One region of the Arthrobacter sp. 92 genome, then DNA from elsewhere that is predicted to be linked to it. Evidence: riboswitches for the same ligand, from Rfam matches in the RefSeq annotation. Region 1 holds a riboswitch; each other region holds the start of a gene.
The links. A riboswitch is a leader RNA that binds a small molecule or an ion and turns the genes downstream of it on or off. The one in region 1 is predicted to bind S-adenosylmethionine.
Positions count from the first base shown of each region.

Region 2: another riboswitch for S-adenosylmethionine. It lies ahead of ACP4XC_RS16485 (aminotransferase class V-fold PLP-dependent enzyme); the one in region 1 lies ahead of metX (homoserine O-acetyltransferase MetX).
Region 3: another riboswitch for S-adenosylmethionine. It lies ahead of ACP4XC_RS21585 (DUF1737 domain-containing protein); the one in region 1 lies ahead of metX (homoserine O-acetyltransferase MetX).
Region 4: another riboswitch for S-adenosylmethionine. It lies ahead of ACP4XC_RS03190 (cobalamin-independent methionine synthase II family protein); the one in region 1 lies ahead of metX (homoserine O-acetyltransferase MetX).

Region 1 is NZ_CP189863.1:1,433,260-1,441,171, reverse strand. Features, by position in the region: gene ACP4XC_RS06545 (CoA-acylating methylmalonate-semialdehyde dehydrogenase) at 1-329, opposite strand, end outside; gene mmsB (3-hydroxyisobutyrate dehydrogenase) at 393-1,295, opposite strand; gene ACP4XC_RS06535 (LysR family transcriptional regulator) at 1,528-2,433, shown strand; gene ACP4XC_RS06530 (zinc-binding dehydrogenase) at 2,437-3,555, opposite strand; gene ACP4XC_RS06525 (MFS transporter) at 3,564-4,946, opposite strand; gene metX (homoserine O-acetyltransferase MetX) at 5,215-6,414, opposite strand; SAM riboswitch class IV at 6,427-6,542, opposite strand; gene ACP4XC_RS06515 (bifunctional o-acetylhomoserine/o-acetylserine sulfhydrylase) at 6,722-7,912, opposite strand, start outside.
Region 2 is NZ_CP189863.1:3,543,175-3,551,086, forward strand. Features, by position in the region: gene aroA (3-phosphoshikimate 1-carboxyvinyltransferase) at 1-792, shown strand, start outside; gene rsgA (ribosome small subunit-dependent GTPase A) at 782-1,897, shown strand; gene hisN (histidinol-phosphatase) at 1,953-2,765, shown strand; SAM riboswitch class IV at 2,948-3,061, shown strand; gene ACP4XC_RS16485 (aminotransferase class V-fold PLP-dependent enzyme) at 3,096-4,517, shown strand; gene ACP4XC_RS16490 (class I SAM-dependent methyltransferase) at 4,606-5,364, shown strand; gene ACP4XC_RS16495 (metal-dependent transcriptional regulator) at 5,396-6,109, shown strand; gene ACP4XC_RS16500 (MFS transporter) at 6,106-7,527, opposite strand; gene ACP4XC_RS16505 (hypothetical protein) at 7,624-7,912, shown strand, end outside.
Region 3 is NZ_CP189863.1:4,623,996-4,631,907, reverse strand. Features, by position in the region: gene ACP4XC_RS21605 (glutamate--cysteine ligase 2) at 1-558, shown strand, start outside; gene ACP4XC_RS21600 (hypothetical protein) at 632-961, shown strand; gene ACP4XC_RS21595 (O-succinylhomoserine sulfhydrylase) at 1,068-2,276, opposite strand; gene ACP4XC_RS21590 (rhodanese-like domain-containing protein) at 2,277-2,687, opposite strand; gene ACP4XC_RS21585 (DUF1737 domain-containing protein) at 2,684-2,986, opposite strand; SAM riboswitch class IV at 3,021-3,136, opposite strand; gene ACP4XC_RS21580 (EAL domain-containing protein) at 3,527-4,600, shown strand; gene ACP4XC_RS21575 (flotillin family protein) at 4,794-6,227, shown strand; gene ACP4XC_RS21570 (Nramp family divalent metal transporter) at 6,564-7,817, shown strand; gene ACP4XC_RS21565 (aminodeoxychorismate lyase) at 7,869-7,912, opposite strand, start outside.
Region 4 is NZ_CP189863.1:677,850-685,761, reverse strand. Features, by position in the region: gene ACP4XC_RS03205 (hypothetical protein) at 1-738, opposite strand, end outside; gene ACP4XC_RS03200 (RNA polymerase sigma factor) at 735-1,289, opposite strand; gene ACP4XC_RS03195 (adenylosuccinate synthase) at 1,890-3,179, opposite strand; SAM riboswitch class I at 3,520-3,643, shown strand; gene ACP4XC_RS03190 (cobalamin-independent methionine synthase II family protein) at 3,657-4,871, shown strand; gene ACP4XC_RS03185 (uracil-DNA glycosylase) at 5,047-5,682, shown strand; gene ACP4XC_RS03180 (DUF3151 domain-containing protein) at 5,766-6,191, opposite strand; gene fbaA (class II fructose-bisphosphate aldolase) at 6,194-7,213, opposite strand; gene ACP4XC_RS03170 (TrmH family RNA methyltransferase) at 7,411-7,912, opposite strand, start outside.

The DNA of each region.
Region 1 (7,912 bases):
AACTCGATGTTCTCAAGGCCACGGGAGATCTCCCCCTCCGCGTCGGAAAGCACCTTGCCGTGCTCGCTCGTGAGGATCGCGGCCAGCTCGGATTTGCGCTGCGTCAGCAGTTCGCGGACGCGGAAGAAGATGGTGGTTCGTTTGGCCAGGCTGGTGGCGCGCCAGCCTGGCAGTGCGGCCCGGGCCGCCGCGATGGCTTCCTCCACGCGGGCTGCGGAGGCGAGGGCAACTTCCTTCTCCTGGACGCCGGTCGCGGGGTTGAAGACGGGGCCAAAGCGGTCGGCGTCGCCAACCCTGCCGCCGTTGATGAAATGCGGGATTCGTTCCATGGGAAAGTCTCTTTCAGGGAGTTCGGTTCAGGGATTGGGGGATCAGGGAGGTGAATGCCGCGGCTAGCCGGCGGACTCCAGTGAACCGTCCACCAGCTTGATGATCATGGAGCAGTCCTTCCCCGACTGGCCTGAGTCGATGAGCCGCTGGAAAAGCTGCTGGACGTGCTGGCCGATTTCCAGCGGGATTCCGGTGTCGCGGGCCGCGCTGATGGCGAGGCCGATATCCTTGTTGGCCAGCTCGGTGGTGAAGGTGGGCGCGAAGTCGTTGTTCGACGCGGCCGTGGGGACCACTCCGGCCACCGGGTACCAGGTGCGCAGCGCCCAGCTGTCGCCGGAGGAGACGGAGGCAATATCCCAGAAGACCTGCTTGTCCAGGCCAAGGCGGTCCGCCAGGACTGCGCCCTCGGCCGTCGCGGCCAGGTTGATGAACAGCATGAGGTTGTTGCAGATTTTCGCGGCCTGGCCGGTGGTGGCGCCGCCGGTCGGGATGATGTTCGCAGCCATCGGCTTGATGTATTCCGTGGCCTCCGCCACGGCGCCCGCTTCGCCGCCGATCATGAATGTCAGGGTCCCGGCCTTGGCTCCGCTCATTCCCCCGGACACCGGGGCGTCCACAAAGCGGAAGCCGGCGGCGCTGGCGGCGTCGTGCAGTGCCTGTGCCGACGCGATGTCGATGGTGGAGGAGTCCACCAGGAGCGTGCGGGTATCGGCGTTCGCCAGGACCCCGCCGTCGCCGAGGTAGACGGCGCGGGCGTGTTCACCTTTGGGCAGCATGGTGAAGACCACGTCCGCTCCGTGCACCGCCTCGGCAATGCTTCCGACGGGCTTGACTCCGCCGGCTTCGGCGGCCGCCACGGCCTCCGGGTTCAGATCGAACCCGCGCACCTCATGCCCGGCTTTCGCCAGGTTCGCTGACATGGAGCCGCCCATGTTTCCCAGACCAATCCAACCGACTACCGCCATGGCGTAAGCTCCTTTGCTTTGTCTAAACGCTTGTGTTGTCTAACGGTTTGTGTGCCGAACCGTGACGAGCGCCCCGCTCTGCGGCCACCCGTCCAAACGCATGTTCCCTGTCCACCATCACACCCTGTTAGAGTGCAATCAAGGGGAAAAACTACAGACGGCGTGTGCATGGATGCACACGAGTCGAAAAGCGCAGGCCACTGACGACCTGCAGAGTGGAAAGGCCCGCACCGTGGATTCGAAACGGCTTCCCAGCCCGGATGACCTGCTGATCCTGCTGACCGTTGCCCGGCTGGGCCGATTCAACGCGGTGGCCGAGACCCTGGGCACTACGCACACCACCATCTCGCGCCGGATCCTGGCGCTGGACCAGCAGCTGGGCGGCCGAACCTTGGAGCGCGCACCCCATGGCTGGGAACTGACCGAACTGGGCGCCCAGGCTGTGACCGCCGCCGAGGCCATCGAGGCAACGCTCGGAGCGCTCTCGGGAGCCATCCGCACGGACGATGATTCCCTCTCCGGGCTGGTCCGGATCAGCACGGCCGATGGATTCGGTGCCTTGTTCGTCACACCCGCGCTGGTGCGGCTTCAGCAGGAAAATCCGCGGCTGAACGTGGAGATGCTCAGCGCCACCCGTAAGGTCAGCCAGAACCGCTCCGGGGTGGACCTCGAAGTTGTGGTGGGGCGGCTGGAGGTCACCAACGCCCAGCCCATCTTCCTCACCAACTACTTTCTGCGCCTCTATGCGGGCAGGCACTACGTGGCGGACCGGGGCGTGCCGGCCACTCTTGGCGATGTCAGTGAACATGGCTTCGTTTCCTACGTGGAGTCGGCCCTGCAGGTGACGGAGCTCGGGCACCGGTCCTCACAGTTGCCGGCCCCGAAAACCAGCTTTCAGGCCACGAGCATCTTTGCCCAGGTGGAGGCCGTGCGCCGAGGCGCCGGCATTGGCCTGCTGCCCAACTTCATGGTGGCCGGCGACCCGGATTTTGTCCCCGTGCTGCCGGAGGTCTTCCAGCGCCAGCTCCCCATCTGGGCTGTGGCGCGCCCCGAGTCGCTGCGCTCGGCGCCGGTCCGCGCCGTGATCGAGGCGATCACGGCCGAAGTGGGCAGCCGGAACGCGGTCCTGGCGGCGTGAGGGCTATGCCCGGAACAGCCGGCGCACCACGTGGCCGGCCGCCAGGGCGTCGAGGCCCTCATTGATCTCGGCCAGCGGCCGGGTGTCCGTATGGAGCAGTTCCACCGGCAGCCGGCCCTCCCGCCACCAGCCGAGATACAGCGGCAGGTCCCGTTCGGGTACGGCATCCCCCATATAGGACCCCAGAAGGCGTTTCCCAGCCCCGGCGAACTGCAGTGCCGGCACGGTGAGTTCTGCCGAGGGATTGGGCAGCCCCACGGACACGACGGCGCCCCCGCGCGTCAGGAAATCCAGGCAGGAGGCTATCACGCCGGCCGATCCCACGGCTTCCACGGCGATGTCCACGCCATCACCGGTGAGGTCCGCGATGAGACGGGGGGCGTCGTCGGGCGTTCCCACGGCTGTTGCACCGCAGTCCCGCGCCAGCTGGTGCTTGGCTTCGTTGGGATCGACGGCGATCACCGCAGCGGCGCCGCCGATTGCGGCCGCCATCACGGCGGACAGGCCCACTGCCCCCAGCCCAAAGACCGCCACGGACTGGCCCGGTGTCAGCGCCGCCGTGTTGAGCACGGTGCCCATTCCGGTCAGCACGGCGCAACCGAACATCGCCGCCGTGGTGTCCGGGACGTCGTCGTCAATCACCACCGCCGACTCCCTGGCCACCACCGCGTAGTCCGCGAAGGCCGATACACCGAGGTGGTGGTTGATCCGCTCACCCGTCCTGCTCCTCAGCAGGGCTTCGCCGTGCAGGAGGTCCCCGGTGCCGTTGACCTCCGCCGCCCGGTGGCACAGCGCGGGGCGGCCCGCCCGGCAAGCCCGGCATTTCCCGCAACTCGGCACGAAGACCAGTACCACATGGTCCCCCACCGAGACGTCCATGACGCCCGGGCCCACGGCAGCCACGCGGCCCACGGCTTCGTGCCCCAGGGCCATGGGCAGCGGGCGTACGCGGGAGCCGTCCACCACCGACAGATCCGAGTGGCACAAGCTGGAGTAGGTGATCTCCACGCCCAGCTCGCCCGCCCGGGGTTTGGGCCGGTCCAGCTCTTCAATGACCAACGGACGGGCCGTCGTGTAGCTGGTTCCGGCCGGAACCGGGGCGTAGAGGACGGCTGCGCGCATCATGACGGCTACTTTCGGGCCGCGGCCAGCAGGTCCGCCGTTCCCTGGGCATCGGCGGCGTCCACATCGTGCAGTGAGATGCCGCGCGTTTCCTTAAGGAAGAACACGGCCACGGCGGTGATGGCGCAGGCGATGAGCAGGTAGATGGCCACCGGGACGGAGGACTTGTACTGGCTCAGCAGGGCGACGGCGATGATCGGCGCCAGCGAACCGGCCACGATGGAGGTCACCTGGTAGCCCAGGGATACACCGGAATAACGCATCCGGGTGGGGAACATCTCCGCCATGATGGCCGGCTGCCCGGCGTACATCAGGGCATGGAACAGCAGGCCGATGATGACCGAGGCCAGGATGATGAGGTCGTTTCCGGTGTCCATCATGGGGAAGGCGAAGAAGCCCCACGTTGCACCGAGCAGGGCCCCAGCCATGTAGACCGGCCTGCGGCCGAAGTGGTCCGAAAGCCTGCCGACAACGGGCACCACGGAGAAGTGGATCAGGTGAGCGACCAGCAGCAGGAGCAGGATCCGTGTGGTGTCCGCGTGGACCACGGTCTTCAGGTAGGTGATGGAGAAGGTGACCACAAGATAGTAGAGGACGTTTTCCGCGAACCGCAGGCCCATGGCGGTGAAGACGCCGCGGGGGTAACGGCGGAAGACCTCGGCCACGCCGTAGCCTTTCTTTTCCAGCGTCACTTCCTTCTGTGCCTCGAGGAAGATGGGGGCGTCACTGACCTTGGTGCGGATGTAGTAGCCAACGACGACGATCACGGCTGACAGCCAGAAGGCGACGCGCCAGCCCCAGCCGAGGAAATCAGCCGAGGACAACATGGAGGACAGCGCAAAGAGCACGCCGGTGGCGAAGAGGTTGCCCAGCGGAACGGCGGACTGGGGCCAGCTGGCCCAGAAACCACGGGACTTGCTGGGGCTGTGCTCGGCAACGAGGAGGACGGCGCCTCCCCACTCGCCGCCGACGGCAAAGCCCTGGGCAAAGCGCAGGAAGACCAACAGGGCCGGGGCCCAGTAGCCAATCTCCTTGAAGCCCGGCAGGCAGCCCATCAGGAAGGTGGATACGCCCACCAGGATGATGCTCAGCTGCAGGAGCTTCTTGCGGCCGAACTTGTCGCCGAAGTGGCCGAACACGATGCCGCCGATCGGGCGGGCGACGAAGCCGACGGCGTAGGTAAGGAAGGCGGCGAGGATGCCGTCCAGCTCCGTGTTGGAGTTGGGGAAGAACATCTTGCCGAAAACAAGGGTGGCGGCGGAGGCGTAGAGGAAGAATTCGTACCATTCCACCACCGTGCCGGCCATGGAGGCCGCCACCACCTTTTTGAGCCCGGAGGCCCTGACATCGGTTTCCTCGACACGCCCCGCGGAGGGGTTTTGCGTAGCCATGATGTGAACTCCTTCGGCGTCTCCATCGACACCCTGTGGACCAGTCGGCACCGGCTGGGTGTGTGATATGCACCACGAGCGCCGGTCCCCTAGAGTATGGACTCACATTGACGCAGGCTCAACGCCCTTTTGTGCAGGTGCGCTCTGCAAAATTGCACACGGCAGCCACACAGCAGCCGCACAGCAGCCGCACGGCGGGACGCGCAGCGGGGCGTGCGGCCGAAGGAGCGCATGCCGCCAGGCGTCCAAATCAGGGATGAACGCGCGCCTAGGAGAAGAACGTGTCCCGCAGCTGCGTGTTCAACTGGCCGATTTCGGTGAGGAATCCATCATGGCCAATGGGCGCCTCGATCACGTGCACGGGCACCTCGCCGGGCAACGCCGCCGCCAGCTCGTACGACTGTGCGGGAAAATACAACCGGTCTGTATCCACCGCCGCCACGAAGAATTCGGCCGTCGCCCGGGCCAGGGCCTCCTTGAGCGGACCGCGCCCCCTCCGGACGTCATGGCTCATCAACGTTTCGGTGATGGCGATGTAACTGTTGGCATCGAAGCGGCGAACCAGCTTGGTCCCCTGGTAATCCAGATAGCTCTCCACCTGATACCGGCCGCGCTCCCCCAGGGAAACACCCTGGAGGGGCGCCTCGCCACCTTGGGCGTTGCGTCCGAAGCGGACATCCAGCTCCTGCGCCGACCGGTAGGTGATGTGCGCAATGCGCCGCGCGAGGGCCAGTCCCGCCTCAGGCTCAGGGCCGCCGTAGTAATCGCCGCCTTGGAAGTTCGCGTCCTGGCGGATGGCGAGCGTCTGCGCCTGCGCAAAGGCAATCTGTTCAGCCGTGCTGCTGGCGCCGATGGAGATCACGCCGCAGCGACGCACCCGGTGCGGGTAGGTGAGCGCCCATTCCAGTGCCCGGGCACCGCCCAGCGAGCCGCCCACCACCGCGTACCAGCTGTCGATGCCCAGCGCGTCGGCGAGCCGCGCTTCCGCCAAGGTGGTGTCCCGCAGCGTGACCAGCGGGAACCGCGAACCCCACGGCCTTCCGTCCGGCGCGGGCGTGGACGGGCCGGTGGATCCATAGCAGCCGCCCAGGATGTTGATCGAAACCACGAAGTATTTGTTGGTGTCCACGGGCGACCCGGGGCCGGCCAGGTGTTCCCACCAGCCCTCCTCGTCAGTCCCGCCCTTGGTGACGTGGGTGCTGCCGGTCAGCGCATGCTGAATCAACACGGCGTTGGAACGGTCGTGGTTGAGCGTTCCCCAAGTCTCGTAGGCAAGGGTGACGTCCGGGAGGTGCCCGCCCGCTTCAAGATCGAGGCTTCCGACGCGCAGGAACTTGACGGTCCCGTCGGGCTGGCTGCCGACGGGTTGGGTGATGTCGGGGGCGGGCATGGCAGGGGCCGGGGCGCCCGCCGTGTGGTTGGTGCTTTGTGTTCCGGGTACACCGCTTCGGGTGACGGCAATCGTCATGTGAGGACCTCTTCATCGCGCTTGCCCGCCGTCAGCTGACCGGCGGACCAGGTCTTCACCCGGGGCACCCCGCCGCGGAAGGAGGGTTGCCGGCCAGCAAGCCGGGGCTGTCGCTGGCACTCATGACCTGATAAGAGTCTACGAAATGGGTTGCGGCAATGGCGAAGAATGTGACACCAATGTGACTCCCGGCGTCCCGGCGTGTGCTGGTCGGAGGGCCGCCGGCTGCGCACGGCTGGACATCCGGAGGCCCGGCAAGGGCCTCCGGATGCCCTGAGTCATCCGTCTTTATTCGCCCCTTGGTCCGCTAGTCGCCCTTGGCGGCGCGGAAGCCGGCGTCGAGGTCGGCAATGATGTCGTCGATGTGTTCCAGTCCCACGGAGAGCCTGACCAGTCCCGGCGTCACTCCGGCCACTTCCTGCTGTTCCCCGGTCAGCTGGCTGTGAGTGGTCGACGCCGGGTGGATCACCAGCGAGCGCACGTCACCGATGTTCGCCACATGGGAGTGAAGCTCCAGTGCATCCACGAACCGCTTCCCGGCCTCCGCTCCACCCGCAATAGTGAAGGCCACCACGGCTCCGGTACCCCTCGGCCCGTACTTGCGTCCGCGTTCGTACCAGGGGCTGGAGGGCAGCCCGGCGTAGGCCACCGATTCCACGTCCTCCCGGGCCTCGAGCCATTCGGCCACGCGGAGAGCGTTGCTCACATGGCGCTCCACCCGCAGGCTCAGGGTTTCCAGCCCCTGGGCGATCAGGAAGGCGTTGAAGGGAGACACCGCCGAGCCGAGATCGCGCAGGAGCTGGACGCGCGCCTTCAAAATGAACGAGAGGTTGGCTCCCAGGGCGCCGTCCTTGCCCAGGTCCCGGGCGTAGACCAGGCCGTTGTAGGTGGGGTCCGGGGTGTTGAAGCCGGGGAACCGCTCCTGGTCCTTGCCGAAGTCGAAGTTGCCCGAGTCAACGATCACCCCCGCGATGGCACTGCCGTGGCCGCCAAGGTATTTGGTGGCCGAGTGAACCACGATGTCCGCACCCCACTCAAGCGGCCGGATCAGGTACGGAGTGGAGAGCGTGTTGTCCACAATCAGCGGGACACCGGCGTCGTGCGCCACCTGCGAAATACCTTCGATGTCCAGCACGTCCTGGCGGGGGTTGGAGACCACCTCGCCAAAGAACAGCTTGGTATTCGGCTGGACCGCGTTGCGCCACTGCTCAAGGTTGTCCGGATCCTCGACGAAAGTGACCGAGATGCCGAATTTCTTCAGTGTGTGCGCCAAGAGGTTGTAGGTGCCTCCGTAGAGGCTGGGGCTGGCCACCACGTGGTCGCCAGCTTCGGCGACATTGAGGATCGCGAAAGTCTCCGCGGCCTGGCCGGAACTGAGCAGCAGCGCCGCGAGGCCCCCTTCCAGGCTCGCCACCCGCTGCTCCACCGCGTCCTGGGTGGGGTTGCCGATCCGGGTGTAGATCGGCGCGAGTTCGGCCAGCGCAAAGCGGTTCGCGGC
Region 2 (7,912 bases), 2.1 Mb from region 1:
TTCGTGTCCGCATTGCTCCTTGTGGGCGCCCGGTTCACCGAAGGACTCCACCTTGAACATGTGGGCAAGCCTGTCCCCAGCCTTGACCACATCAATATGACGGTAGCGGTCCTGCGCGGGGTTGGCGTGTCGGTCGATGACTCCACACCAAATCATTGGATCGTCGCTCCGGGCCCCATTCACGCGTTCGATCAACGGATTGAACAGGATCTCTCCAACGCCGGCCCGTTCCTTGCTGCGGCCCTCGCCACCGGCGGCACCGTCCGCATTCCCAATTGGCCCACACCGACCACCCAGGTGGGAGACCTCTGGCGGACCATCCTCCGGGACATGGGAGCCACGGTAAGGCTCGAGGGCGGGACGCTCACCGTCACGGGCGGTCCTGAGATCAAGGGCTCCGACTTCGCGGACACCAGCGAACTTGCTCCCACCGTGGCCGCCCTGTGTGCCCTGGCCACCGGACCGTCCCGACTCACCGGCATCGCCCACCTCAGGGGCCATGAAACCGACCGCCTTGCCGCCCTGGTGGCTGAAATCAACCGCTTGGGCGGGGATGCCGAGGAGACCGCCGACGGCCTGGTCATCCGGCCCGCCACACTCCACGGCGGCGTGGTTCACAGCTATGCCGACCACAGAATGGCCACGGCCGGGGCCATCCTTGGCCTCGCAGTCCAGGGCGTCGAGGTCGAGGATATCGGTACCACCGCCAAAACCATGCCCGGCTTCCCCCAGTTGTGGGAAGCAATGCTGGCCCAGGGACCTGATGCAAGGGGCGCGGCCAGTGGGGCGTAGTACGGGTACGTGGGATGAGTCCGACATTCGGATCCGTCCCAATAAGAAGGGCTCACGTCCGCGCACCAAGGACAGGCCCGCCTACGAGGACGCAGTGACCGGCCGGATCATCACCGTGGACCGGGGACGCTATACGGCCGTGGTCGGGGAAGACACGGACAACGAGCGCATTGTCATTGCCGCGAGGGCACGCGAGCTCCGCCGTTCCCCGGTGGTTGCGGGCGACTTCGTTTCGCTCGTGGGAGATGTGAGCGGCGCCCCGGACACCCTCGCCCGGCTGGTGAAGATCCAGGACCGCAAGACCCTCCTCAGGCGCAGCGCCGACGACACCGATCCCATTGAACGCGCCGTGGTTGCCAACGCGGACCAGTTGGTGGTGGTGGTGGCCGCCGCCAATCCCGAGCCCCGGACCGGCTTTATCGACCGTGCGCTCGTGGCCGCCTACGATGCCGGCATCGAGCCGTTGCTTCTGGTGACCAAAGCTGACGTCAAGGATCCCACCGAACTCCTTTCGAACTACCGGCACCTCGATTTCCCTGTCATCATCAGCCGCACGGCCGATTCAGCGGCTTCGGGTATCGACGCGCGCTCCGACGACGGGCTGTCCGCCCGGCTGGATGGCGACGCCGTGGCAGAGCTCCGCGCCCATCTCGACGGGAAGGTCACGGTTATGCTGGGCCACTCCGGTGTGGGCAAATCCACCATGGTCAACGCCCTGACCGGCGCGGAACGTGCCACGGGCGGAGTCAACGCCGTGACAGGACGGGGACGCCACACATCGTCGTCGGCGCTGGCCCTGCGGATCAGCGACGCGCCTCCCGGAAGCTGGATCATTGATACCCCGGGCATCAGGTCCTTCGGCCTCGCGCACGTGGACCCGGACCGGATCCTGCGCTCGTTCCCGGACCTTGAGCCCGGCACGGACGCCTGCGAACGCGGCTGCAAGCACGACTCCTCAGCCGTCAACTGCGGAGTGGATGCCTGGGTGGCCGAAGGACACGCCGGAGCGTCAGGAGCCGCCCGGCTCGCTTCCCTGCGGCGGTTGCTGGGCACGGACCCACGGATGGAAGCCCAGGAGACAAAGGAACTGGGCACCGTCTCCTAGCCGCCCGCAACGTGGCCTCCCGCTCAGCCGGACGCTTAGACGGTAGTTTGGAACCATGACCCAACCCGCTTCGAGCTATAACGATGACCTCCGGCTGGCCCATGTCCTGGCTGACTCCGTCGATTCCCAGACCATGAGCCGTTTCAAGGCACTGGATCTCCAGGTGGAGACAAAGCCGGATCTCACGCCGGTTACGGATGCCGACAAGGCCGCTGAGGAGTCCATCCGCGGGCAGCTCTCCCGTTCCCGTCCACGCGATGCCGTCCTCGGTGAAGAGTTCGGCAGCTCAGGTCACGGTTCGCGCCGCTGGATCATCGATCCAATTGACGGGACCAAGAATTTTGTCCGCGGCGTTCCCGTCTGGGCCACCCTCATCGCGCTCGTGGATGAGGGCGAGCCTGTGGTTGGACTGGTAAGTGCACCTGCACTCGGCAAACGCTGGTGGGCGGCCAAGGGGTCCGGCGCCTACATGGGCCGCTCGCTGGCCGCTGCCACCCGGCTGAAGGTTTCGAACGTCTCGAAGCTTTCCGATGCCTCACTCTCTTATTCAAGCCTGGGCGGATGGAAGCAGCGCGGCAACTTCGACGAATTCATCGGCCTCACCGAGGAAGTATGGCGCACCCGCGCCTTCGGCGATTTCTGGTCATACTGCATGGTGGCCGAGGGGTCGGTGGACATCGCGTGCGAACCCGAACTGAACCTGTATGACATGGCCGCCCTGGTGCCCATCGTCACCGAGGCCGGCGGCCGGTTCACCTCGCTGGAGGGCGTGGACGGCCCGTTCGGCGGCAATGCCCTGGCCACCAATTCGATCCTCCATTCTGAAGTGCTCAAGCGTCTGAATCCGAATCTCGACGACCTCCTGTAACGGCCCGTCAGGGGCCCCGTTTCCCCTTGACCGACCGAATAATCGACGGCGGACGCCCCGAAAAGGGGGCGTCCGCCGTTGTTTGTTCGGCCGGGATGCCCTTGTGGCCAATCGCGTAACAAACCGCTTAATATTCTGGAGGGTTTTTCCAAGCACCGCGCGGATGTCCTAGGCTCTTAGCAGGTCACGAGTGCCAGCGTTAAACCCCGGTTTGCTGGCCGGCAACCCTCCATTCGCGGTGGGGTGCCCCGGGTGACGACCAGGCCGGTCCGGAACGGACCCGGCAAGCGCGGATCCCCGGTGCGAGGGGTCCTTTCAGAGTGAGGTCCCATGACTACTGCCACTTTCCCCGCGAACCCCGGTTTCACCGCTCCTGCCGGCATCCTCAACGATCGCTTCGCCGTGGCTGGCCGCCCGCTCTCGGCAGTGACCGGAGCGGAAATCCAGGCGCCCCTGATCCAGGGCGGGCACGTGCGCTACGCGAACCTGGACTATGGCGCCTCCGCTCCCGCACTGTCCGTGGTCTCCGCCTACCTCAACGAAATCCTGCCGTACTACGCCAGCGTCCACCGCGGCGCCGGTTACGCCTCCCAGATCAGCACGTCGGTCTACGAAAACGCCCGCGCCATCGTCCGCGAGTTTGTGGGCGGCCGCCCGGATGATTCGGTGATCTTCACTCGAAACACCACGGATTCCCTCAATCTCCTCGCGGGCTGCCTTCCGGTGAAAGATGGCAGGCACACCGGCGAGGTGCTGTATCTGGACATAGAACATCACGCCAACCTGCTGCCATGGCAGGGAGTACCCCACCGCAGCGTCATCGCGGCCGCCACCCTCAGCGAAACCATCGAGAACCTGCGCTCGGAGCTGCGGCACGGTGACGTCAGCCTGCTGGCCGTCACCGGCGCCTCAAACGTGACGGGCGAGATCCTGCCGATCCGCCAACTCGCGGCCCTGGCCCATGAGCACGGCGCCAGGATTGTGGTGGATGCCGCCCAGCTGGCACCGCACCGTCGGGTCGACATCGCCGCGGACGACGTCGACTACCTCGCCTTCTCCGGGCACAAGCTGTACGCGCCCTTCGGCGCCGGCGTCCTGGTGGGCAGGACTGACTGGCTCGACGCCGGCACTCCCCACCTTGCCGGCGGCGGCGCTGTCCGGGAGGCCAGGCTGGACTCCGTTAGCTGGGCCACCGGCCCCGCACGGCACGAAGGCGGCTCCCCCAACGTCCTGGGTGCCGCGACCCTTGCCCGAGCCACCCAGGTGATCGCGGCCCTGGACCAGGAGCTCTGGCACGCCCACGAGTCGGCCATCAGGTCGTTCCTGGTCGAAGGGCTGCAAAAGATCGACGGCGTGAGCGTCCACCAGATCTTCAGCGACACGGATCAGAGCACCGACACCATCGGCGTCGTCAACTTCTCCCTGGCCGGCTACGACGCCGGACTTGTCGCGGCCTACCTGTCCGCGGAACACGGCGTGGGCCTGCGCGATGGCCGCTTCTGCGCCCACCCCCTGCTCAAGCGGCTGGGCTTGCCGTCCGGATCGCTGCGGGCAAGCTTCGGCGTCGGTTCCCGGCTGGAGGACGCCCAGCGTCTGCTCGCCGGGATCGAAGAGCTGCGCCGGTCCGGACTGGGCTGGGACTACGTGGTGGACTCGGGGCGCTGGGTCCCGGCCAACGACACCCGCAGCTATCCTGACTGGGCACCCAACACGCCAGGCACCGCCGGCGCGGCCCCGTGCACCGACGACTAGGCCCGCCCACGCGGGACGATGCCGCGCCGCCGCTCCCGTGCGGTAAATTCGGGGGGTAAAGATCCAGCCTGCCCGAAGGAGATGTCGCGTGGCACGGGGAGGACCCAAACTGCACCACAAACGCCGGAACGAGCTTGGGCAGAGCTTTCAGGACGGCGGCGAGCACTACGATCGTGTCCGCCCGGGCTACCCTGGTGAGTCCGCGGACTGGCTGATTCCCGCGGGCGCGCGGGACGCCGCGGACCTCGGCGCCGGCACCGGGAAGTTCACTGCCCTGCTCGTGGAGCGCGGTCTTCGGGTGACGGCGGTGGATCCGTCCCCGGACATGCTCGCGCAGCTGCGGCGGAGCATGCCCGGCGTGCTGGCGCTGGAAGGCACCGCCGAGGCCTCGGGCCTGGACGACGCGGCGTTCGACGTTGTCACGGTGGCACAGGCCTGGCACTGGTGCGATCCGCTACTGGCCAGCACGGAGATCGCGCGGATCCTCCGTCCCGGCGGAGTGCTTGGGCTGATTTGGAACCAGCTGGACACCTCCGTTCCGTGGGTGCACCGCCTCTCCCGGATCATGCACGCCGGTGACGTTCACAAACCCGACTTCCGGCCCGCCGTCGGCCCTGAATTCCAGGGACTGGAAAGCCACCTGACCCGGTGGGAGGCGCCGGTGACCACCGCAGAGATCATGGACCTCACCAAATCCCGCAGCTACTACCTGGCGGCCGGCGAGGCCACCCGCGCCAAAGTGCTGGCCAACCTGGACTGGTATCTCCACGAGCATCTGGCGCACAACCCCGGCGACGTAATCGGTTTGCCGTACCTGACACAGACATGGCGGGCGTTCAAGGCATGAGCCAGGCGGGCCTAACGGTAGGCTTGGTGTCGTGAAGACCAGTACGCCCTCCTCCTCGATCGAGGACTACGTCAAGGTCATCTACTCTTTTACGGAGTGGCAGGACAAACCAATTACCTCGTCGCAGCTGGCCCAACGCCTGGGCGTGGCCAATTCCTCGGTTTCGGAGATGGTCCGCAAACTCAAGGACCAGGGTCTGGTGGATCACCAGCCCTACAGCGCCATCACCCTCACGGCCGACGGCTTCCGGCTCGCGTTGTCAATGGTCCGCAGGCACCGGCTGATCGAAACCTATCTCGTGCAGGAGCTTGGCTACAGCTGGGACGAGGTCCATGATGAGGCCGAGCTGCTGGAGCACGCGGTCTCCGATACCTTCATTGAGCGGATGGCGGCCAAGCTCGGTGAGCCGCTGCGTGATCCACACGGCGATCCGATCCCCGCCGCTGACGGCACGGTGCTGGTGCCCCAGGCACACCGGCTCAGCGACCTCGACGACGGACACACCGGCCGGATCACCCGGATCAGCGACGAAAACCCGGCTCTCCTCCGCTACCTCGCAACCGAGGAAATCGACCTCGACGCCCCCATCGAAGTGCTCGGACGCAGGCCCTTCGGCGGTGCGCTCGTGGTGCGGATAGGCTCCGGGGAAAGCAGGCGGTCCTTCGACCTCGCGGACGAGGTCACCTCGGCTTTGTGGGTGCACAGCGACAAAGTCCACGCCGGCTGCCGGCTGCCCGACGCCTAAGTTCCCGGACTGGCGGATGGCGCGCCCGCTTCAGGCGGCTCGGCCGGTGCGGCCGGATTGCGGATGCCGACGGCGGACATCACCCCTCCCAGTATCAGCAGCGCGGCGGTGGCGACGGTCGACCGCTGAAGGCCGGCCGTGGTGATGACCGGGCCCGTAATGAGTCCCGCAAAGGAAATGGTCACCAGCCCCGCGATGCGGGCAACCGCGTTATTGACGGCCGAGCCGATGCCGGCTTCCTCGGTTCCCACCGCTGCGAGGATGGCTGCCGTCAACGGCGCCACGGTGATCCCGAGGCCAAGCCCGAAGACCAGAAGGCCCGGCAACACCTGCCTCGGGTAGTCCAAAGGCAGCTCAACCCCCAGCAGCAGCAGGAAGCCGGCGGCACAGAGCAGGGGGCCGAGGGTCATAAACCAGCGCGGCCCGAATCTCCCCGCCAGAGCGCCGGAGCGTGAGGACAACACCAGCAGAAGAAGGGTTGAGGGAAGCAACGCGAAGCCGGCGGCTGTGGCACTCAGGCCCGCCACCTGCTGCAGGTAGAGGCCCAGGACAAAGAAGCCAAGGGACATCGCCCCGTAGATCGCCGACGTGGCGAGGTTTCCCCAGCCGAAGTTGCGCACTTTGAAGAGCCTCAAGGGCATCATCGGTTCAACCGTCCGGGCCTCGTGGACGAGGAAGGCGGCCAGTGCGGCCATCCCGGCGGCCAGGGGCAGCCAGACCTGCGGGCTCCCCCACCCGCGGCCGCCGTGGCCGATGACGGCGTACACCGGTCCGCCGAGCCCGATGATCGCCAGGACAGCGCCCCCGACGTCCACCCGGCTGCCGGGAGTGTGCTCGTGATCCAGTACCCGGAGGGCCTTCAGCGCAGGCCATGCGGCCAGGGCGGGCACAACGTTAAGGAAGAAGATGACCCGCCACGACAGCACGTCCACGGAGAGGCCCCCGACCAGGGGCGCCACCACGATGGCGCCGCTGGTCCAGGCCGACCATTGCCCGATGGCCAGCGACTGCGCCGGCCCCGAAAACACCGTGACGATCAGGGCCAGTGACCCCGGCACGAGCAAGGCGCCCGCGATGCCTTGGAGTCCCCGCGCCACAATGAGCACCTCTCCGCTCCACGCGAGGCCGCAGAGTACGGAGGTGGCGGTGAAACCCGCCAGCCCCCACTGGAGGACGCGCGCGCGGCCGAACTGGTCCGAGAGCGAACCCGCCACCAGGATCAGCGCGCCCAGCGTCAACAGGTACGCGTCCACCACCCATTGTTGGACCACCAACCCCCCGCCCAACTCACGGCCAAGGGCCGGCAGCGCCAGGTTGACCACCGAACCGTCCAGGAAAGCCATGAATGAGGCAACAATGGCAACGTAAAGGACCCGGCGTTGTACCGGCGTTCGGGGAGGACCCAGGGAGGCGGTCATTCTCAGTCATCTCCCTCCGTGGCACGCCGGGGTTGTGTCGAGCGTAACACCCGGCTGCTGCGTTCCAGCCTGGCTGCTATCCCGTATCGTTAAGCGATGGTTACCCGACGTGAAGCAGCCCAGATCCTCGATATTCCTTTGGAAATGGCCAGCCGGCACGGCATCCCCTCCAGGCTTTCCGACGCCGAGCTTGCACAACTGCAGGACAACCCTCCCCAGTGGCTGATCCAGTCCAAGGCGAACAGAACCGGGAAGCGGCCCGTGTGGGTCCAGTTGACCTGCGCCGTCTGCGGCTATTCCGAAGCGGCGCGGCCGAAGAAATGGTGGCCCGAATTCACATACGTGTGCTGCGCCCACCATGCTGCCGCCGACCTCCCGCCGGTCC
Region 3 (7,912 bases), 1.5 Mb from region 1:
CTGCTGGACGAGGGCATGATTTATTTCGACGCGCGGCTTTCACGGAACCACCCCACCGTGGAAGTCCGCGTGGCGGACGTTTGCCTGAACGCGGAGGACGCGGCCCTGATCGCGGTACTGGTGCGGGGGCTGGTGGAATCGGCGGGCAGGGAATGGCGCGCCGAGGTGGATCCGGCGCCGGTGCCCACGGTGCTGTTGCGGATGGCGGCGTGGCAGGCAAGTAACTGCGGGCTCCGCAGCGAGCTGCTGGACTTCGGCACTTTCCGGCCTGCCCCCGCCGCGGAGGTGGTGGAGTCGCTGGTGGATTATCTTGCCCCTGTCCTCTCTGAACAGGGTGAACTTGAGCTCGCCCGCAGCGGCGTCCGCAGGATCCTGGAGCGCGGAACAGGCTCGCAGCAGCAGCGCCGTGTCAGGGACGCTGCCCTCTCCGGGGCCGCGTTCGACGACGCCGGGCTCGCCGCCGTCGTGGCGAACGCGGTGGAGGTGAGCATGCGGTGTGCGCAGGCCAACGCCGCGGAGGAACCCGCCCCGGTGTTGCTGCGCGTGCGCATGCCCTGAGCCCACGCCCTGATTGACCTGGGAGGCAGCCAGTCCAGAAGTACCGTCTTCGTCCAACGACCGGGAGCACGCCATGGAAACTGAATATGCCGACGTGGTGGATCATGATGTCACCACCATCACCTGCGTCTGCGGGAACACCGTCAGCAAGGACGGCCTGATCCAGGCCAACTCGCAAGGGATACCCGTGCATATTGACGGCGAGTCACCCGTGCCGGCCGGGCTGGCCCCGTGGCCTGACGACGAGGACGTCTACACCCTGTGCCCTTCGTGCGGCCGGGTGTACCGCGACGCCGTCATCGAAGAAACGGGGACCGCTCCGGTTGCCTTCCGGGTGGACGTGACAGGGGGCCCGGTGGCGGAGGCAATCCGTGTCCACTGGGACGTCGACACCGCGGGCTGATCCGGGAAATCCTGCACTGAGGCACTGAGGCACTGAGGCACTGAGGCACTGAGGGGCTGTTGCCCGGGCCCGTCGCCCGGGGAACCGCCGCCCGGGGGACCGCCGCCTAGATCTGTTTGAGAGCCTGTTGCAGGTCTTCGATGAGGTCGTCCACGTCTTCAAGGCCCACCGAGAGCCGCACCACGCCGTCGCTCAACCCGATGGCCGCGCGGCCCTCCGGGCCCATGGCGCGGTGGGTTGTGGTTGCCGGGTGGGTGATGAGTGACTTCGCGTCACCCAGGTTATTGGAGATGTCGATGATCCGCAGCGCATCCAGCAGCGCGAAGGCGGCCTCTTTGGCCGAGCGCCCGGCGGAGGGAGACAGCTCCAGGGTCAGGACGGTCCCGCCCGCCTTCATCTGCGCCGCCGCGAGTCCGTACTGCGGGTGGGACTTCAGCAGCGGATACTTCACCCAGCTGACCGCGGGCTGTTCCTCGAGCCATTCCGCCAGCCGCAGGGCCGAGGCGGACGAGTGGTTCACGCGCAGGGCCATGGTTTCCAGGCCTTTGGTGAGCACCCAGGCATTGAATGCGGACAGCGCCGGGCCGGTGTGCCGCATCAGCTGTTTGACGGGGCCGTCGATGAATTCCTTCGTGCCCAGAATGGCCCCGCCCAGGACCCGGCCCTGGCCGTCGATGTGCTTGGTCCCGGAGTACACAATCACGTCCGCGCCAAGATCGCCGCAGCGCTGGAGCAGCGGGGTGGCGAAAACGTTGTCCACCACCACGGTGGCACCGGCGGCGTGCGCCAGTTCGCTGACGGCGGCAATGTCCACGATCTCCTGCATCGGGTTCGACGGGGATTCGAAGAACACCGCCGTGGTGGGCCGGGACAGAGCCTCGCGCCACTGTTCAAGATCCGGTCCGTCCACAAAGACCGTCTCCACGCCCCAGCGGGGCAGGATCTCGTTCAGGATCACAAAGCAGGAACCAAACAGCGAGCGGGCCGCCACCACGCGGTCGCCCGCGGCCAGCAGGGCGCCCAGGGCGGTGAAGACGGCGGACATGCCCGACGCCGTCGCAAAGCACGCCTCGGTGCCTTCGAGCAGCCGCAGGCGTTCCTGGAACGTTGCCACGGAGGGATTCCCGTAGCGCGAATACACGAACCGTTCATCCTCGCCGGTGAAGGCACGCTCGGCTGCGGCCGCGGATTCGTAGACAAATCCGGAGTTGAGGAAGATCGGCTCGGCCGTTTCCTGAAAGTTGGTGCGGTCAAGGCCGCCGCGGACTGCCTGGGTGTCGGGGCTCCAGCTGGCGGCGTCGGGGTTGAAGGTCACTTAGTTCTTTCCGAGATTGGTGGGCAGGCCGCGGTTCTTCCAGCCGTTGACGGTGCGCTCGCCGTAACGGTCCGGTTCGCCTTCGAAGCCTTCCAGGACGTTGTAGGCCGTGTAGCCGGCCTGGGTGGCCGCGATCGCCGCCGCGATGGACCGTGCGCCGGACCGGCACAGGAACACCAGTTCGACGGCGGTGTCCTCAGGAGCCTGCTGTTTCAGCTGCTCGACGAAATCCGGGTTGGGGATGCCGCCCGGGAAGACCCACTGGATGAAAAGGGGATCATTGTCGGTGGCCTTGGTGTCCGGTATCCCGATATGGGCCCACTCTCCCTCGGTGCGGACGTCCACGAGGACGGCGCCTTGCTCCAGCTTGGCCCAGGCATCGTGAGGGCTGAGGTCTCCTGCGTAGCTCACGCGTGGCCCTCGAATCCTTCGTCCGGGAATTCGCCGTCGAAATCCAGCTCGTCAACAGCAGTGGCAACGGCGGCGTCCGCGGTGGCCACAGCGGCGGGCAGAATGACGGCCTGGGCAACGATCACGCTGGTGCCGTTGAACGTGGCGGCCGGGCTTCCGTGGAGCACATAGCCGTCGGCCAGCGCCTCGGAGATGCGCTCGCAGAAGGTGCGGTCGTCCGGGCCCGTGATGAGGCGATAGGCCAGTTTTTCCTGGGCGGGTTGTTGCTGACCGGCAGCAGGCTCAACGGCCGGGCTCAGATTGACGGGGGCATCAGACACAACAGATCTCCTTCTCTCACGCTTGCAACTCGAATGGGTCGATATGCCGAGTATTCACCTGAGGCACCCCGCCGCGAAAGGGAGGGTTGCCGACCGGCCAGTCAGGGCTTGGCACCGGTTCTCATTACTCCCCAAAAACGTAACACTTACAAGGACGGCCCGCACCGCCGTCGTCGTCATGTTCCGTAACGGCACGCGTCCAACGGCACGGAACACTGGCACAGGTCTTTCCTGATTCACCCGGGCATACAGAGTGAAACTCGCGTGCACAGATTACGACTCGATCACCAATAGCGATCACTACAGACAGAGAGCCCAGTCTCGTTGTACGCTTTTGAAACGTTCGCGGTTACTGCATCCTCGAATCAGTGTGCGGCAGCCATGGACGGGTCCCGGGCTCAGCCGGGACCAGCACTTATAAAGGAATAACCAATGTCAATGGATGAGACTTCTTTTCCAGCATTGACCGACGGAGAGCTGACAGCGGAATGGGGAACCCAGTCAATCCCGCCTTCGGACGTGAGTAGTCCTGCGATCCGTGGACAGGCATGGGACATTATCGAGTCGGTCCTGGACGATCCCTCTCCGCAGAGCGAGTGGGCGCGGGAACGGCTACGGACCCGCATGGCCACGCATCCGGGACGCCCCGAGCGCGCGTTGCTCGAACACCTGATCGCCACCAGGGCCGCAACGGATGATCACGCGCCCGGGGCCTCCGGTCCTGAGGCCCAGGGAATTGACGTGCCGCCAGCGGCCCTTCTCACTCCGATTCTGCCGCCGCCTGAGGCGGACACCGGGAACCCGGTTCTGTTCACGCGGCGCAGCAGGAAGAAGATCGAGGCGATCCTGGGTGACAGGATGCTCCTGACGGCATTCCAGCCGATCTGCGAACTCGCCACCGGAAGCGTTGTGGGCGTCGAGGCGCTCACACGTTTTGTGAGCGACGACGGCGCAAGCGCTGATCACTGGTTCAACGAGGCCGCGGCAGTCGGGTTGGGCGCCGATCTCGAGTTCGCGGCCCTGCAGGCGGCGCTCGCCGCTGCGGAAAAACTTCCCTCGCATCTCTATGTGGACCTGAACTTGTCGCCGGCAACGTGCCTGGACCCGCGGCTCCGCGCCTTCGTGGAGCAATCCGAGTTGGCCCTCGACCGGATCGTCATCGAATTGACCGAGCGGCTCGCTGAAGACGAGTACGCCCCCCTGGTGGAGGCACTGGCGCCCCTCCGATTGCGCGGACTGCGGGTGGCCGTGGACGGCGCGGGGGCCGGTTTCGGCTCGATGCGCCAGGTGAAGCTGCTGAGCCCGGATATCGTGAAGCTCGACCGGGGCCTGATATCAGGCATCGACCGGGCTGCCGGCCAGCAAACAGTCGGTGCCGCGATGGTGGAATTTGCCCGGCAGATCGATGCTGACCTGGTGGCCGAAGGAATTGAAACAGAGGCCGAACTCGCCACAGTCACCCGCCTGGGAATGACCGCAGGCCAGGGATATCTGTTGGGCCGCCCGTCGGTTCAACCGCTGGAATGGGCGCACTGGCGTGTGGCAGCCGAACAGGAATCGTCCCGCTCGCAGCCCTCCCATCAGACCACCTAGGTCTGTTCAGCCGCTTGAGCTGCCTTCCCGGGCGCACTCCGCTCCGGAAGGCAGCTGGTCCGGGCGAAAATAAATCTCATCCAGTTACTGGACTTTCCGGCGGGGACCCAACGACACTGGCTACAAGAGCTGGCTGCACGCTGCCGAACCCGCATGCCGGCGGCTCCGCGAATCCCGTCGAAAGGGCCCTGTGATGCCGGACTTGTCAGCGTTCTTCCCCCTGATTGCCGCCATCCTCGGGGCCGTTGTCGTCATCGCTTTCATCTGGGTGGCCGTAAAACTGATGTGGAAAGTCGCTGAGCCCAACGAGGCGCTCATCATCTCCGGATTGACGCGGGGGACCCTGGAGACCAGGGAGGGCATGGACTTCAAGATCGTCACAGGCAAGGGCGCGCTGGTGATTCCCGGGCTCCAGACGGTCCGGCCCTTGTCCCTGACCCTGAATGAAACGGAACTCAAGGTTTCCTGCGTGACGTCGCAGGGCATCCAGGTGATTGTCGAAGGCGTGGTCATCTACAAAATCGGAGACGCCCCGCCCTTCATCGCCAATGCGGCGCGACGCTTTCTGGGGCAGCAGCCCAAAATGCAGAGCCAGGTTTACAACGTCTTTGAGGGCCACCTGCGTTCGATTATCGGCAGCATGACAGTTGAGGAAATCATCAGGGAGCGCGACAAGCTCGGTTCCCAGGTCCGCAGCGCCAGTGGCGTGGAAATGGAGAAGCTCGGCCTGGTGGTGGATTCACTGCAGATCAAGGACCTCCAGGATCCCACCGGTTACATCCAGAACATTGCCAAGCCGCACATCGCCCAGGTGAAGATGGAGGCCCGGATCGCCGAGGCAACCAGAAACCGCGAGGCGGCGGAAAAGGAAGCAGAAGCGGCGGCCCTGATCGCGGATGCCCAGAGCGTCTCCGCGATTCGGCAATCCGTGGCCCAGGCGAATGCCGAAAGGGCACGGGCGAATGCCTCCCAGGCCGGCCCCCTGGCGGAGGCGACGGCGCGTCAACAGGTGGTGGTTCAGGAGACGGAAGTAGCCAAGCTCGAGGCGGACCGCGAGGAACAAAAGCTGCAGACCACCGTCCGCAAGCCTGCGGACGCAAAGGCCTACGCCAAGCGCACCGACGCCGAAGGCCAGAAGGCCGCAGACATCAGCGCCGCCGAAGCGCTCGCCCGCCGCACTGAGCTTGAGGCGCAAGTCAACGCCAGGCGGACCGAACTCCAAGCGCAGGCCAACGCAACAGCCGCGGCGGCCGCGGCTGGCGCCACCAAAGTCACCGGCGAGGCCGAAGCCGCGGCCACCCGGGCACGCGGTGATGCTGCGGCGTCGGCGATCAGGGCGAAGGCCCTGGCCGAGGCCGAGGGCATCAAGGCCCGGGCCGAGGCGCTCGGGACCAACCAGGACGCCGTCATTTCGCAGCAGCTCGCCGAGAACATGCCCGCCATCATCGCCGCGGCGGCCGAACCGTTCTCCCATGTGGGCCAGATGACCGTGTTGAACGGCGGCGAAGGTGTCAACAAGATGCTCGGCGGGATCCTCGCCCAAGTAGGTGACTATCTTCCTGCCTTGTCCTCGGCGCTGAGGAACAGCCGGGAAGGCAAGCGCCCCGCGAAAGCTCCAGATGCATAGAGATGTTGATCGGAGCCTTACCGGCAAGATCGGCAGGGTCACAGGACTCATCGGCCCAGGGACCATCGGCGAGGTTATGCTGCCGTTCCGCGGTGGAACAAGTGCGTTCCATGCCCATCCTTTTGATAAGACAAGTGTGTTTCCGGTGGGCGATATGGTTCTGGTCATCTACTTCGAGCCACCCCAAACGGTCTACGTTGACGCATTGCCCGACTTTCTCAAAGCGCAACCGTGACTCCTCGGAAGATGGAAGCGGCCTGCCGAAATAACACTTTTCGGTATACCTAAATTTGAGCTATCCTCGTTTATAGGCCCCCAAAGACGAGGAATGAACGAATGGCTACTTCCACCCTCACGGAACGCCAGGCTGCGAGCCCCCGGTGGCGATCCCGGCTGCTCCTCATGGGCCCCGCCTTTGTGGCCGCCATTGCCTACGTTGATCCGGGAAACGTGGCGGCCAACCTGACTGCGGGCGCGAGCTTCGGATACCTGCTCGTCTGGGTCCTGGTGGTGGCCAATGCCATGGCCGTCCTCGTTCAATACCAGTCGGCCAAGCTGGGGTTGGCCACCGGACAAAGCCTGCCCGAGATCCTGGGCCAGCGCCTTGGCACCCGCAGCCGCCGGCTCTACTGGGTGCAGGCCGAAGTGGTGGCCGGTGCCACGGACATGGCGGAAGTCATCGGCGGCGCCGTGGCCCTGAACCTGTTGTTCGGCCTTCCGCTGCTGGCCGGGGGAATCGTCATCGGCCTGGCGTCGATGCTGCTGCTGGCCCTCCAGTCACACCGCGGCCAGAAGTCCTTCGAATACGCCATCCTCATCCTGCTCGGAGTCATCGCCGTTGGATTCGTGTCCGGCCTCTTCGTCAATCCCCCCGAGGCGGGAAGCGTCCTCACCGGACTCGTGCCGCGCTTCGAGGGCACCGATACGGTACTGCTCGCCGCAAGCATGCTCGGCGCCACCGTGATGCCGCATGCCATCTACCTGCACTCGGCCCTGGCTCGGGACCGGCACGGCTTCTCCCCTGATCCAGCCGTGCGGAGCAGGCTCATCCGGGCAACCCGGGTGGACGTGGCGGGAGCCCTGCTGCTGGCCGGGGTGGTCAACATCGCCATGCTCCTGCTGGCCGCATCGAGCCTGCGGGGCATCGAGGGAACCGACACGATCGCGGGCGCGCACGCCGCCGTGACGTCCGCACTGGGCCCGGTGATCGGAGTGGTGTTCGCCATCGGCCTGCTGGCGTCCGGGCTGGCCTCCACCTCGGTGGGCTGCTACGCCGGCGCCACCATCATGGGCGGCCTGCTCAAGTTCAAGGTGCCGCTCATGACGCGCCGCGTGCTCACCCTTATCCCGGCCCTGGCCGTTCTCGGTGGAGGAATTGAACCGACTCTCGCCCTGGTCCTCAGCCAGGTCCTGCTCAGCTTCGGGATTCCCTTCGCCTTGATTCCGCTGATCCGGCTTACCGGCAAGCGCGAGGTGATGGGCATCCACATGGATTCCCGGCCCCTCAAGATCGCCGGGTGGGCCAGCGCAACGCTTATCGTGGGCCTCAACTGCGTGCTCATAGTGCTCACGCTGGCGGGCCACTCCTGATCTGCAAGCAAGGGCGCGGGCTACCCTAACCAGCCTTAACCGCAACCCCGACTATTCGATAGTGGCGAACAGTTCGTTGAGTTCGGCTGTCAGTT
Region 4 (7,912 bases), 760 kb from region 1:
GCTGACTGTCCGGGTCTTTTCCGTGGCGGGCAAATGCAGTTTTTTGAGCGTCGCGCCGGAACCCAGGATATCTCCGCCGCCGGATTCCCCGGCGGGGTCCAGCCCGACAGGCTTCGAAGATCCGCCTTGGCTGGCGTTGCCGCTCCCGGAATGCTGGCCGTCGCTCGACTTGCCGGCATCGCCCGGGTCGGAGGCGGGACCACGACCGTGCTCTTCCAACGCCGGGGCCGGCTCCGGGGTGACCGGAACCGAGTACTCGCCGCCCTCCAGCTTTGCCGGCGCCGCGGACCCGGAGGCCGGCAGCCCCGGATCGCCAGCATCGGAAGCTGCGCCGGTGGCTGACTCTTGGGGCTCTCCAGCGGTGGGGACCACGGGCACACCGGCGATACTCCAGCCGGGGGTCCAGTCCAGGGTCAGCTGCTGCACCGAACGCAATCCCTGACCCTCCCCGGGGCGAGGACTGGTGGCGGCCACCCCGCTGACGCCGAGCCCCATGCCGGCAAGGACGGCAAGTCCGATCACGGCGGGACGGTGCTTGCGCAACCAGCGCTGACGGGTGAGGTCATTGTGCGGCCCGGCGAGCATGGCCGCGAGTTCCGGTCCGGGCGCCGGGACCGCGAGTTGGCCGAGCGAGGCCAGCGCGGTGAGGGCAGCCCGGAGTTCGACGGCGTCCGAGTGACCGGCGTCGAACAGAAGCTGCTCAATGGTTCCGCCGGAAAAGTCATGTCTGGTTGTCATGGCGCCACGTAATCCTTTACGGCCGAATGTTCACGGAGTCTGTCCAAAGCACGTCGCTGAAGCTGTTTGACTGCTCCGGCGCTTTTCCCCATGATTTCGGCGACTTGCTCTACGGTGAGATCCGCGATAATCCGCAGGGTGAGAACCTCTTTCTGGTCCTCGCCCAAGACGTCCAACAACTGCAGCACTTCCCCGGGAGCAACGAGCAACATTGCTGCCGTCTCCGCTGAGGAGGACTCACGGCGGTCCAGTTCGGGTTCGAAGGACTGCCGGACGGGTGCCCGCCGCTGCCTGCGGTGGTCGTCCACCATCCGCGCGTGCGCCACCGAGAAAACGAACGTCCGCAGCCCGCTGACGCCACCGCTGATGCTGTCTATTCGGGGCAGGACTGCGAGGAAGACATCCTGCATTGTTGCCTCCGGATCCTCGACTCCGCGGGCTGTCAGATACCCCAATACCTGGGATGCGTAACTCCGGTACACCAGACTGAACAACTCGCCCTCGCGGCCCTTGAGGGCCCGCAGGGAGTCATCGGTCAGTGCATGGGTCACGGACGTGGAACCTTCATTCAGGGGAGGGTGGCTACATTAGTGTAGCCATCAGGCGGACGCCGGATGCGTCCCGCCCGCAAGCCTCCCCGGCTATCGGGGCGGAGGGCATTGGCTCGGCCCCGCGCTCCCAGGCCGGCTTCTTGCTGAACCGGCTCCGGACAGAAAAGAGCCGGGTTGGAACATGATGGGGGACACATCCAACCCGGCGCCTTTTGTCTCAGTTAAGCGCCGCAAAGAGCCGGGCTGGAACATGATGGGGGACACATCCAGCCCGGCGCTTTTTGTCGCAGTCAAGCCCCGGGTTCAAATCTGATGGGGGACAAATTCGAACCTGGCGCTTTCATAGTGGTAATCGTCCGGGGGGCCGGTGGGGTTACGCGAAATCCAAAAAACTTAAAATTCTTTTTCGGCCCGGTCAGGGGACCCCGGCGAGAAGGTGGCTGATGACGCCACCGTCCCCTACTCCGGGCCGCCCGTTGCGGGATTCAACGGGATTGATGGGCGGCTAAACAGAGGGAAATACTGTGGAAGGCAAAACGGCGGGCCGCCCTTCCGGGTGACCCGCCATGGTTCGTGCTGCCGTTGGAGCTTCGGTGACGTTTAGTCGTTGATGAGGTCGTTGACCACGATGGTCTGGTCGCGGTCCGGGCCGACGCCGATTGCCGAGAACCGCGTGCCGGAGAGCTTCTCCAGGGCCAGCACGTAGTTCCGGGCGTTTTCCGGCAGGTCGTCCATGGCGCGGGCGCCGGTGATGTCCTCGGTCCAGCCTTCGAAGTACTCGAAGATGGGCTTGGCGTGGTGGAACTCGGTCTGGGTCATCGGCATTTCGTCGTGCCGCACGCCGTCCACGTCGTAGGCCACGCAGACCGGGATCTGCTCGATGCCGGTGAGGACGTCCAGCTTGGTGACGAAGTAGTCCGTGAAGCCGTTGACGCGGGAGGCATGGCGCGCCAGGACGGCGTCGTACCAGCCGCAGCGGCGCGGCCGGCCGGTGTTGACGCCGAACTCCCCGCCGGTCTTCTGCAGGTACATGCCCATCTCGTCGAACAGTTCCGTGGGGAAGGGACCTGCGCCCACGCGGGTGGTGTACGCCTTGATGATGCCGATGGAGCGGGAGATGCGGGTGGGTCCGATGCCGGATCCCACAGAGGCGCCGCCCGCGGTCGGGTTGGATGACGTGACGAAGGGGTAGGTGCCGTGGTCGACGTCGAGGAACGTGGCCTGGCCGCCCTCCATGAGGACCACTTTGCCCTCGTCCAGGGCCGTGTTCAGGACGAAGGTGCTGTCGATGACCAGCGGGCGGAGGCGTTCGGCGAAGGACAGGAAGTACTCCACGATCTCATCCACCTCGATGTCGCGGCGGTTGTAGACCTTGACCAGGAGCTCGTTCTTCTGGCGCAGCGATCCTTCAACCTTCTGGCGCAGGATCGAGGCGTCGAAGACGTCCTGGACGCGGATGCCGAGGCGGGCCACCTTGTCCATATACGCCGGGCCGATGCCGCGACCGGTGGTGCCGATGGCACGGCTGCCCAGGAACCGCTCGGTGACCTTGTCCAGGACCTGGTGGTAGGGCGCCACGAGATGGGCGTTGGCGGAGACGCGCAGCTTAGAGGTGTCGGCGCCGCGGGCTTCGAGGCCGTCGATCTCCTGGAACAGGGCCTCAAGGTTCACCACGCAGCCATTACCGATGATCGGAACCGCGTTGGGGCTCAGGATGCCGGCAGGAAGGAGCTTGAGCTCATACTTCTCACCGCCTACGACGACGGTGTGCCCGGCGTTGTTGCCGCCGTTGGGCTTGACCACGTAGTCGACGCGGTGGCCGAGCAGGTCAGTGGCTTTACCTTTGCCTTCGTCGCCCCATTGGGCTCCGACGATCACGATTGCTGGCATGGGATCCTCCCCCATTCGTTCGGGCCGGACTCCGTGTGATCCACCAGGTGGTCAACGCAGCTCAGCGCCGTTCATGAGAATGCCCCGAATTCCACTGCCATGCCGTGACCGGTCAGCTGACCGGCAGGCACAGCCCAAGAGTTTCGGGGCTCTTACCACCCAAGTTTAGCCGATCCGGCGGCGGGGGCCGCTATGGAGAGCCGACAGGCGGTCCGCGGCGCCGGGCGTTGCTGAGGCCGGCGGCCTGAGGCAGCGGGCCGCCCCGGGCCCGCCGGGACAATCCCCCGACACAATACTGCCCCGATTTGCGGAACCGTCGCCGGATGGAATTAAGTGAGAGTGCCCATCCGGAGCGGCCGAGAGACCTGGATCGTTGACGCCGCAGCAACCTTGTCCCCAAAACGGAACCCTGAAAACGGGACGCCGCGGCCCGGCAAAGGTGCTACAGCCAGGACCGATGGAAAGGAACCATCCGCCATGTCCGTAAACACCGATCACATCCGCGTCACCCACGCAGGTTCGTTGCCGCGCACGCCCGAACTCATCTCCGCCAACGAGGCCAAGGAAGCGGGCGGGCTCACCCCCGAGTTCCGCGAGCTGCTGGAGGCCTCGGTGGTGGACGTTGTCCAGCGCCAGAAGGACCTTGGCATCGATATCCCCAACGACGGCGAATACGGCCACACCATGTCCAGTTCCGTGGACTACGGCGCCTGGTGGAACTACTCCTTCGCCCGCCTTGGAGGCCTCGAGCCCACGGACGTGGACCGTTGGGCCGATGCCAAGGTCAGCCGCTCCACGCCCGGGAACATCGTGCTCACCTCCTTCCCCGACCGCCGGGACCGGCAGAAGTTCAACGACGCCTACAACGATCCGTCGTCGGGCATCCTCGCCCACCGCAAAAGTGTCTCCCAGCCGAAGATCGCCGGTCCGCTCACCTACACGGGGCAGGGCCTCGTGGGCTCGGACATCGCCAACCTCAAGACCGGGCTTGCCTCAGCCGGGCTGGCGGAGGGGTTCGTGGCCTCGCTCTCCCCAGGGTCCTGCGCCCGGGTGGCCAACGAGTACTACACGACCGACGAGGAGCTTCTCTACGCCTGCGCCGACGCCATGCGCGAAGAGTACAAGGCCATCATCGACGCCGGCCTGACAGTGCAGCTGGATGATCCTTCGCTGGCCGAGAGCTGGGACCAGATCAACCCCGAGCCGAGCCTGGCGGACTATCTCAAGTTCATCCAGCTTCGCGTGGAGGCCACCAACTGGGCGCTGCGCGACCTGCCGGCGGAACAGGTCCGGCTGCACGTCTGCTGGGGCTCCTGGCACGGCCCGCACACCACGGACATACCGTTCGCGGACATCATCGGCTCCGTGATGCAGGTCAATGCCGGGGCGTACTCCTTCGAGGCCGCCAACGTCCGGCATGAGCACGAATGGCGGGTCTGGGAGGACACCAAGCTTCCCGAGGGCAAAGTGATCATTCCCGGGGTGGTCTCACACGCCACCAACGTGGTGGAGCATCCGGATCTGGTGGCGGACAGGATCGTCAGGTTTGCCGATCTGGTGGGTCGCGAGAACGTCATTGCGTCCACGGACTGCGGGCTCGGGGGCCGGGTGCACCCGCAGATCGCGTTCGCCAAGCTTGAGGCCCTCGGGGAAGGCGCGCGCCGCGCCACCACGCGCCTTTGGCGGGGATAGCGGCGCCTGCAGGGTCCCCCGGGGCCACATTTCGCGGGGCTTGCTAAACTGGTAGAGACCGGTCAGGCAATCGGTCCACACCACATTTCAAACCACGCCGTACCCGAGCATGCCCACAGCACGCCCCGGTATGGTGCGGCAGCGTCACCGATCCCCGCAGGAGACACAGCAATACATGACAGCACTGGCTACTGAATCTTTCCGCGAGCAGCTTCTAGGCCGCCGCTATGAACCCAACGTCGCAGCTGTCAATGAGCTGTGTGACACTCTCCAAAGTGGCAAGCCCGACACCGTGGTCCCCTACGTGGACCCCATGCACGACGTCGACGAGTGCCGCATCATCAGCCTGTACTCCAACATCGGGACGGTCGACGAGTCCGGTTTCATCACCGCCGGCGACGACGAGGCGGCCACCCGCATGCTGGGGGTTCAGTGGAAGCTGGGCCTCCGCCCGGAATTCGTCATGCCGTGGAACGTCCACCCCTGGCACGTCCCCGGCGAGCCCAATGGCAAGTTCACTCCGGACCAGATCTCGGCCGGACTCAAGCCTCTCCTGAAGTTCCTTGCCCTGGTGCCCCGCGCCTCGGTCATCGTTGCCCACGGCACCGAGGCCAACCGCCTGGCGGGACTGCTCCTGAAGACTGAGGTGCCCCTCCTGTGGCGCCGCGGGCTGAAGACATACAAGGTGCGCTCCCTCAGCGGCCGCGCGTTCGCCGGCACCCCTGCACGGCAGCAGCAGTACCTGGACGAAATGCACGTGGTGTACGCCGACGCCATGGCCCGCACCGGCCTGACGAAGCCGGTCAGCTAGCCCCGGAAAGTGCGACGGCGGGCGGTCACCTTCTCTTGAAGGTGGCCGCCCGCCGTCGTACGTAAAGGCGTACTTACGCCTGCCTAGCCTTGCGCTTCGATGGCTGCCTTGGCTGTCGGATCGGAGTCGTTGAGGAATTTCTCAATGCGCTCCGGTTCCTCGGCCTCGCCGATCGCCGCCGAAGCGCGCCCCAGCGAATACAGCGCGCGCAGGAACCCACGGTTCGGCTCGTGCTCCCAGGGGATGGGGCCAACACCGCGCCAGCCGTTGCGGCGCAGGGAGTCCAGGCCGCGGTGGTAGCCCACGCGGGCATACGCATAGGAATCGATGGTGCGCCCCTCGTTCCACGCCTCCTCGGCCAGGATGGCCCACAGAAGCGAGGACGTGGGGTTCTTGGCCACCAGGTCCATTGCCTCCTGGCCGAGCGCGAGGTGCTGGTACACCTCGGTCTCGGGCGGCAGGAGTGTGGCTTCGGGGCCCATCAGGTTCTTGCGGAACTCGTCGGACATTATTAGAACGTCTTGCCGAGCGAGCCGAGCTGCTTGGCCGCTTCCACCACGCGGGCCGCGAGGCCGGCCTCGGCGGAGGCGCCCCAGACGCGGGGGTCGTAGAGCTTCTTATTGCCAACCTCGCCGTCGACCTTCAGGACGCCGTCGTAGTTCTTGAACATGTGGTCCACCACCGGACGCGTGTAGGCGTACTGGGTGTCGGTGTCGATGTTCATCTTGATCACGCCATAGGAGACGGCATCCGCGATTTCCTGGTCCGAGGAACCGGAGCCGCCGTGGAAGACCAGGTCAAAGGGGTTGTCCTTGCCGATCTTGGCGCCCACCTGGGCCTGGATGTCCTTGAGGATCTCCGGGCGCAGCTTCACGCCACCCGGCTTGTACACACCATGCACGTTGCCGAAGGTCAGGGCGGTGATGTAGCGGCCGTTTTCGCCGGAGCCGAGGGCGTCGATGGTGGCAAGGGCGTCTTCAACGGTGGTGTAGAGCTTCTCGTTGATGGCGTTCTCGACGCCGTCCTCCTCGCCGCCGACCGTGCCGATCTCAACTTCGAGGATCATCTTTGCCGCCGCGGTGCGCTCGAGCAGTTCGCGGGCGATGCGCAGGTTTTCCTGCAGGGTCTCGGCGGAGCCGTCCCACATGTGCGAGTTGAACAGCGGGTTGCGGCCGGCCTTGACCTCAGCCTCGGATGCGGCGAGCAGGGGCAGCACGAAACCGTCGAGCTTGTCCTTGGGGCAGTGGTCAGTGTGCAGGGCCACGTTGACGCCGTAGTTCTTGGCAACCTCGCGGGCAAAGGCGGCGAAGCCCAGGGAACCGGCAACCATGTCCTTCGTGGAGGCGCCGGACCAGTAAGCCGCTCCGCCGGTGGAGACCTGGACGATGCCGTCGGACTCGGCCTCGGCGAAGCCGCGCAGCGCCGCGTTGAGCGTCTGGGAAGAGGTGACGTTTACCGCCGGGAACGCGAAGCCGCCCGTCTTTGCGCGGTCGATCATCTCGGAGTAGATCTCTGGGGTTGCAATGGGCATGCTGACTCCTAAAGTGAATTTCGTCTACGGGTTTTGTTGACCCTGGGAGTGAACCTCGTCGGCTAGCAACCATCCTAGCCATTTCTGGCGCAAGGGCAGTGTTTCGGGTCACTGGACGGGTAATACTTTGCGCTCCACCCGCCGCGTCGGCATGGCACTTCGCGGCAATGCGGAGCGGGCTGCCATCCCGGCGGCGTTTAGACGTGCTGGCTGAAAACGTGCCGGCGGATCCAGGCGTGCATCGCGATCGCGGCGGCCGAGGCGGCGTTGATGGACCGGGTGGAACCAAACTGTTCGATCGACAGGGTGTCCACTGCGGCCTCATGGACCTCGGGCGTGAGGCCCGGACCTTCCTGGCCGAACACGAGGACACATTTCCTGGGGAGCTCGTAGGTTTCCAGCGGCACGGAGTCGGGAAAGATGTCGATGCCGATGATCGCCAGCCCCTCCCCCTGGGCCCACGCCACGAAGTCCTCCACCGTGGGATGGTGGCGGACGTGCTGGTAGCGGTCGGTGACCATGGCCCCGCGGCGGTTCCACCGGCGTCGCCCGATGATGTGGACTTCCTTGGCAAGGAAGGCGTTGGCGGTGCGCACCACCGTGCCGATGTTCATGTCGTGCTGCCAGTTTTCGATCGCGATGTGGAAGTCGTGGCGCTTGGAGTCCAGATCCGCCACAATGGCCTCGTGCTTCCAGTAG